DNA from 2 places in the Nocardioides montaniterrae genome. Region 1 is predicted to be linked to the other one. Evidence: predicted binding sites of a transcription regulator. Region 1 holds the regulator's gene; the other holds the start of a gene.
The links. The regulator LexA, encoded in region 1, represses DNA repair genes until DNA is damaged. The targets are predictions, from matches to a motif close to TCGAACANNTGTTCGA.
Positions count from the first base shown of each region.

Region 1 (3,498 bases):
CGCTCACACGCGACCACCCGGCGATCAACAGCGTCGGCCTGCCCCTGTGGAAAAACCGCGAGAGCCCGGTCCAGGGGAAATCTGGACCGGGCTCTCGTCTTCCCCAACGCCTGCCGGGGTCGAGGCGGCAGGCGAAGTCTGTATTCAGTTGTGAACCGCGCCGTCCGGGGCGCGGAGTCCTAGTTGTTCGGGACCCGGAGGTCCTGGCCGGCGTACACCATGCCGTCGGTGACGTCGTTGAGGTCGGTGATGCGCTGGACCATCTCGCCCGTCGTGACGCCGACCGACCCCGCGGCCGTGCCGGCGATGTCCCACAGGGTGTCGCCGGGGTGGACGGTCACGACGTGCACGTCAGCGTCGCCCGCGTGGGCGCCACCGGCGGAGGCCGAGGCGACCGCCAGGCCGATCGCGAAGATCGCGATCAGCGCGAGGGCGAGGACGACCAGCCGGCCGCGGCGCGTGAGGCGCAGCTGCGGGCGGTAGTCGTAGGTGGGGCTGAAGCTGATGGTGCTCATCGTGACCTCCGGGGAAGTGGGTCTGGTCCGTGTTCGATCAGAGTCAAGCGGAAGGCACCGACACAACCCTCGGTGAAGGTCCTGTCCGTATCTCGATCAGACGTTCGATCGAACACATGGACGATGTTAGAACACCCATTCGAACAATCCCGTGCATTTCATCGCAAACTTGTTCGACGGCGTGTCGTACGCCGCCGCGACACGCCCACCTCGAACACCTGTTTGATCACGGGAGTGATCGGGGTTACGGTCGGAGGCATGACGAAGAAGGCGATCCGCCCGGTCAGCGAGCTCCCCGACGGTCCCCCGGACGGCTCCGGCCTGACCCCGCGCCAGCAGCGCATCCTGACCACGATCAAGAAGGCCATCGACTCCCGCGGCTATCCGCCCTCCATGCGCGAGATCGGCGAGGCCGTCGGCCTGACCAGCACCTCCAGCGTCGCCCACCAGCTGCGTGCCCTCGAGGCCAAGGGCTTCGTACGCCGCGACCCGCACCTGCCCCGCGCGATCGAGGTGTTCCTGCCCGAGAGCCTCCAGAAGCGCAAGCCCCTCACCGGCGCGGGCCCGACCGACGACGCCGAGTCGAGCTTCGACGAGACCGGCATCAACGACGCCGCGCCGACGCCGAGCAACGTCCCGCTCGTCGGCCGCATCGCCGCCGGTGGCCCGATCCTGGCCGAGGAACGCGTCGAGGACGTCTTCCCGCTGCCCAAGCAGCTCGTCGGCGACGGCCAGCTGTTCCTGCTCGAGGTCAGCGGCGAGTCGATGATCGAGGCCGCGATCTGCAACGGCGACTACGTCGTGATCCGCCAGCAGAACACCGCCGAGAACGGCGAGATCGTCGCCGCGATGATCGACGGCGAGGCCACGGTCAAGACCCTGAGCCGCAAGGACGGCAAGGTCTGGCTGCTGCCGCACAACCCTGCCTTCGAACCGATCGACGGCACCCACGCCACGATCCTGGGCAAGGTCACCGCGGTGCTGCGGAAGGTCTAGTCCACTAGGCCGCGGAGCGCGGGAAATCCGCGCTCCGCACCTAGTCTGGCGCGCATGCTCAGCACCCGCGCCAGGTCGTACGCCGGCGTCCTCGTCCTCGTCCTCGGCACCGCGTTCGCGAGCCCGCTCAGTGCGACCGCCACGCCTGCCCCGCCAGCCGCGCCCGGCCACGGGCGCGCTCTGCCTTCCCACGCACAGGCCACCGCCGCTCTCGAGCGGGCCGAGACGCTGTTCCACGGCACCCGTCGCGAGGCCCGCGCCATCCAACGGACGACGGACGCCTCGATCGTGCTGTCGGACCTGCGCGTCGCCTACCGGTCGCTGAGCAAGGACCAGCAGGTCCAGGCCGACCGCCTCTTCGCCCGCCCGAGCGCGACCAGCGACGGCTCCGGCGACCCGGTGTACCGCACGAACGCGCACTACGTCTGCTCCACCCCTGACCGCATCTGCGTCCACTACGTCACCGCGGCGGAGGACCCGACCAACGGCGTCAGCGCACAGGACGGCCCCGACGCCAACACCACGCCCGACTACGTCGACATGGTCCTGGCCATCGTGGTGCACGTCCGCTCCGTCTACGCCGCGGCCGGCTACCGCATGCCGCTCGATGACTCCGGCAGCACCAACCATGGCCCCAACGGGTGGACCGACATCTACCTGGCCAACCTCGGCCCGAGCACCTACGGCTACTGCACCAGCGACGACCCGGACATGACCGACTACGCGGTGTCGGCGTACTGCGTGCTCGACAACAACTTCTCCCAGGCCGAGTTCCCGACGAACACGCCCATGGAGAACGTCCAGGTCACCGCCGCGCACGAGTTCTTCCACGCCGTCCAGTTCTCCTACGACATCGGTGAGGACGACTGGATCAAGGAGGCGACGGCCACCTGGGCCGAGGACCAGCTCTACACCGACGTCAACGACAACCTGCAGTACCTGCGCTACAGCCCGATCTCCAACCCGGGCCTGCCCATGGACGTCAACAACAGCCACTGGTACGGCACCTGGATCTTCTTCCGCTACCTCACCGAGCGCGTCGCTCCGCAGATGGATGCCAACAACGCACTGCCCGTGGTGATGTTGAACCTGTGGCAGCACATGGACGCGAACAAGGCGGCCAACCCGGCCGCGCAGGACATGTACTCCACCCAGGCGATCTCGGCCGTGCTCGCGTCGCGCGGCACCAGCCTCTCCAAGGTGTTCAGCGGCTTCGCCCTCGCGGCCCGCCACCCCACGAAGTTCTTCCGTGAGGCTGCGGCCAACCACTACCCGAGCGCACCGGTCGCCGTGAGCACCCGCGTGGGGCCCGGCAAGAAGGTGGTCAAGGTCCACGGCACCCTGAAGCACCTCAGCTACGTCGCCATCCGGCTGAGCACCATCCGCGGCATGGCCAGCAGCTGGCGCCCGCGGCTGCACTTCGACCTGCCCAACCGGGCGCGGGGCGCGGCGGCGACGCTGTGGACCAACTACCGCTCCGGGTCGCACGCCATGCGGTTGATCAAGCTGGACGCCAGCGGCAACGCGACCGTCAGCATCAAGTTCGGCTACCAGCTCGTGAAGAACGTCGAGGTCGAGCTCCTCAACACCTCGACGCGCTTCTCCTGCTGGGACCAGCCGAACCCGAACCAGCTGCAGTACAGCTGCTGGTCGAGCCACAGCTACGACGACAACACCGCCGACAGCCTGGTCGCGACGGCGTACAAGAGCTGAGACGGGAGCGGTCGTTCGCCGGTCCGGCGGACGACCGCTTAGGCTCGAGTGCATGTCTCGGACCCGGACCCTGACCCTTGCACTGCTGATCGCGCTGGGCCTCACGCTCACCACGCCATCGGCGTACGCCGGAACGACACCGCCCTCCCCGGGGGCGAACGGCCTCAGCCGGGCGCTGCTGCACGCCCAGGCGGCGCTGCAGTCGGTGCAGCAGATCCTGGCCGGCAACGGCAGCAACGGTCACCCGGACCTGACCATGGCGCTGCGCAACCTG
Region 1 covers NZ_BAAGSB010000001.1:252,867-256,364, forward strand. The annotation lists gene ACYVJ3_RS01360 (LysM peptidoglycan-binding domain-containing protein) at 180-515, opposite strand; gene lexA (transcriptional repressor LexA) at 774-1,511, shown strand; gene ACYVJ3_RS01370 (MXAN_6640 family putative metalloprotease) at 1,566-3,224, shown strand; gene ACYVJ3_RS01375 (MXAN_6640 family putative metalloprotease) at 3,277-3,498, shown strand, end outside.

Region 2 (3,498 bases), on a different contig from region 1:
ACCCGTCATCCAGCCCCGGATCGGCGTCAGCACGACGCGGTAGGTCCCCGGCGGCACGACGTACGTCGCACTCGTCGGGTCGGTCCACCGCTGGGGGTCGGTCGGGTAGGTGTGGTCGGCCACGGTCGATCCGCTCGCGTCGGTGACGGTGATCCGCACGCTGGTCGTCCAGTCGTCGGCGACGACCGCGTGCCAGTCGACGTGCAGGCCACCGGTGGACGCGCGCGAGACGGCGGCCTGGGGCTGCGGGTTCCACGTGCGCTCGTGGAAGATCTGCGGCTGCTCGGGGAGGATCCCCAGGTCGTGGAACGCCTCGGCGTACCTCTGCGCGACCAGGGTCTGCCCGGTCGCGGTCGGGTGGGTGCCGTCGGTGGAGTACAGGCGGGGGTCCCAGGGCCGGTCGGGAGCGGTGACGACGTGGGCGATCGCGACGCGGTCGTCGCCGGCGAGCTTCTCGGCCACGATCCGGGACGCGACCTCCGCGTGCCGGTTGCGGTCCTTGACCGGCGTGCCGGAGGGGTACCAGTCGCGCAGCGGGATCTCGCCGTAGACGATCTTCGTGTCGGGGTCGACCGACCAGATCCTGTCGATCAGCTGCATCGTCCCGGCCGCGACCTGCGGACCGTTCTCCTCCCGCGCGTTGTTGAAGCCGATCTCGATGGCCACGACGTCGGGGCGGTAGGTCCGCATCTCCTGCACGATCCGCGTCAGGTGGTACTCGATCCGGGAGCCGCCCTTGGCCGCGTGCGCCTCGTTGTCCCAGGGCAGCTCGTAGTCCATCGCGCCGTTGCGCTGGCCGATGGTGGGACCGACCATCTTGAGCGGGACGTGCTGGTGGGCGAAAGCCTGGCAGAACCAGTATCGCCAGGTCGCGTCGCCGGGGCGGCCCTGCGAGATCGAGTCGCCCACGACCATCACCCGGACGGGATGGCCCGCGTCGTCGGTGGTCGCGTCGCAGGCGGTGAGGAGGGTGGCGAGGAGCCCGGTGAGCAGGGCGAGAACCGCCCCCCATCGAGTCATCCGCACCGGTGAAGGCTAGACCGGCGCAGGTGGGCGACCCGCAGACCTTGACGGTGTGTCGGAGGGGAGATGTACCTTGGCACTGTTCGAACAAACGTTCGAACAGGATCCAGGAGAGGCGAGCCCATGATGCTGCCGGCGACCACCCATTCCTACCTCATGCGTTCGGCGGAATCGCTGAGCGAGGCGGTCGCTGCCCGCGACGTCGCGACCCGCTACGCCTGCGCCCACGTCTCCGCGCTCCGGGCCGCCGCCGCCCTGCTCGCGGCCCGAGCCCGACCAGAGCCCGCCAAGCGCCGACCGCAGCGCAACGCCTGGGTGCTGCTGATGACGGTCGCGCCCGAGCTCGAGGAGTGGGCACGGTTCTTCGCCGCGGGCGCCCCCAAGCGGGCCGCGGCGGAGGCAGGATCGACGTACGCCGTCACCGAGCGCGAGGCCGACGACCTGGTGCGCGACGCCGACCGGTTCCTCGCCGTGATCGAGCAGTCGCTCGGGCTGACCCCGCACGTGCCGATCGGTGAGCGTCTCGCCGGTCGCGCCGTCGGCTGAGCATCACGTGATCCCCTAGTGTTCTGGGCATGGCATCGGCAGCAGGCCCGCGCACCGTGGTCGTCTGGGACGGACTCGAGCAGGCGCTCGCCGGCACGACGGCGGAGGTCGTCGACATCGGCGGTGGCACGGGCGGTTCTGCCGTCCGGCTGGCCGAGCTCGGGCACCGCGTCGCGGTGGTCGACCCCAGTCCCGACGCCCTCGCCGCGCTCGGTCGCCGGGCCCGTGAGGCCGGCGTCAGCGTCACCGGCCACCAGGGCGATGTCGACCAGCTGGTCTCGATCGTGGGTCCCGCGAGCGCTGACCTGGTGCTCTGCCACGGTGTGCTCGAGGTCGTCGACCCGGTCGCAGCACTCGCCGCGATCCGCGAGGTGCTGCGTCCCGGAGGCGTGCTCAGCCTGCTGGTCGCCCAGACCCACGCGACCGTCCTGGCCAAGGCGATGGCCGGCCAGTTCCAGCAGGCGCGGGCGGTGCTGGCCGACCTCGGCGCCGGCGACCCGGTCCGCGGCCGTCGCCGCTTCACGCGAGACGAGGTCACCGCGCTGCTGGCCCAGGCCGGCTTCGCGGTCGAGTCGGTGCACGGCGTACGCGTCTTCACCGACCTCGTGCCCGGCGCACTCATCGACCAGGAGCCCGGCGGTGTCGCGTCGCTGGTCGAGCTCGAGCGCGCGGCTGCCCCTCGCGAGGAGTACCTCCCGCTCGCCACGCAGCTGCACGTCCTGGCGCGCTAGCCCTGCTCCGGCGGCGGCGTGATGCCGCTGCACCTGCTCCACGTCGACATGGACGCGTTCTACGCGTCGGTGATGATCCGTGACCGGCCCGAGCTGCACGAGCGACCGGTGATCATCGGCGGCGGGCACCGAGGGGTCGTGCTCTCGGCGAACTACCCCGCGCGCGACTTCGGGGTGCGATCGGGGATGTCGGGCCGCGAGGCCGAGCGGCTGTGCCCGCGGGCGATCTTCATGGCGCCCGACTTCGGCCTGCTGACGCCGACCTCGAAGGCGATCATGGAGACGTTCCGCTCGGTGACGCCGGTGGTCGAGGTGGTCTCCCTGGACGAGGCGTTCCTCGACGTCAGCGGTGCGGAGCGTCTGTTCGGCCCGCCCGAGCGGATCGCGTCGCTGATCCGCTCCCGGGTGTACGCCGAGCACGGCATCACCTGCTCGGTCGGGATCGGCGCGACGGTGTCGGTGGCCAAGCTCGGCAGCCGACGGGCCAAGCCCGACGGGGTCTGCGTGCTCTCGCCGGAGCGGTTCGTGGCCGAGATCCATCCGCTGGACGTGGGGGAGCTGTACGGCGTCGGCCCGGCCACCCGTGACCGCCTGCACCGGCTCGGGCTGACGACCGTGGGGTCGGTCGCGGCAGTGCCCGTGGACGACCTCCGGCGTCGGGTCGGCACCCACCTCGGGACCACGCTGCACCACCTCGCGTGGGGCACCGACCGTGACTACCTGACGCCGGGGCGTGCGGGGACGTTCGGGTTCGGGGAGGGTGAGCCCGAGGGGAGCATGGGGTCGCAGCACACGCTGGCGGTCGACGTACGCGATCGCGGCCAGCTGGCGCGCGAGCTGCTGCGGCTCGCCTCGCGGGTCTGCGCGCGGGTGCGGGCGGCGGAGAAGGTCGGCCGGGTGGTGGCGATCACCGTCCGGTTCAGCGACTTCACGACCGTGTCGCGGTCGAGGTCGTTGGGCGAGCCGACCGACGTGACCCAGGAGGTGTACGCCGCTGCGCTCGCGCTCCTCGAGCGGTTGCTGGACTCGCGGGCCGAGTCGCGGCGACTCGCGGTGCGGCTGGTCGGGGTCCGGGTCGAGGGTCTGCAGCGCCGGCGGCCTGAGCTCGGTCGGCAGCTCGCGTTCGGCGAGCGTGACCCCGGATGGCCCGAGGTCGACCGCGCGATGGACCGGGCGGGTGATCGGTTCGGGAGCTCCG
Region 2 covers NZ_BAAGSB010000012.1:6,406-9,903, forward strand. The annotation lists gene ACYVJ3_RS14495 (SGNH/GDSL hydrolase family protein) at 1-1,020, opposite strand, end outside; gene ACYVJ3_RS14500 (SAV_6107 family HEPN domain-containing protein) at 1,147-1,569, shown strand; gene ACYVJ3_RS14505 (methyltransferase domain-containing protein) at 1,599-2,300, shown strand; gene dinB (DNA polymerase IV) at 2,322-3,498, shown strand, end outside.
Region 2: the regulator LexA is predicted to act here: its motif matches at 1,107-1,122, upstream of ACYVJ3_RS14500 (SAV_6107 family HEPN domain-containing protein).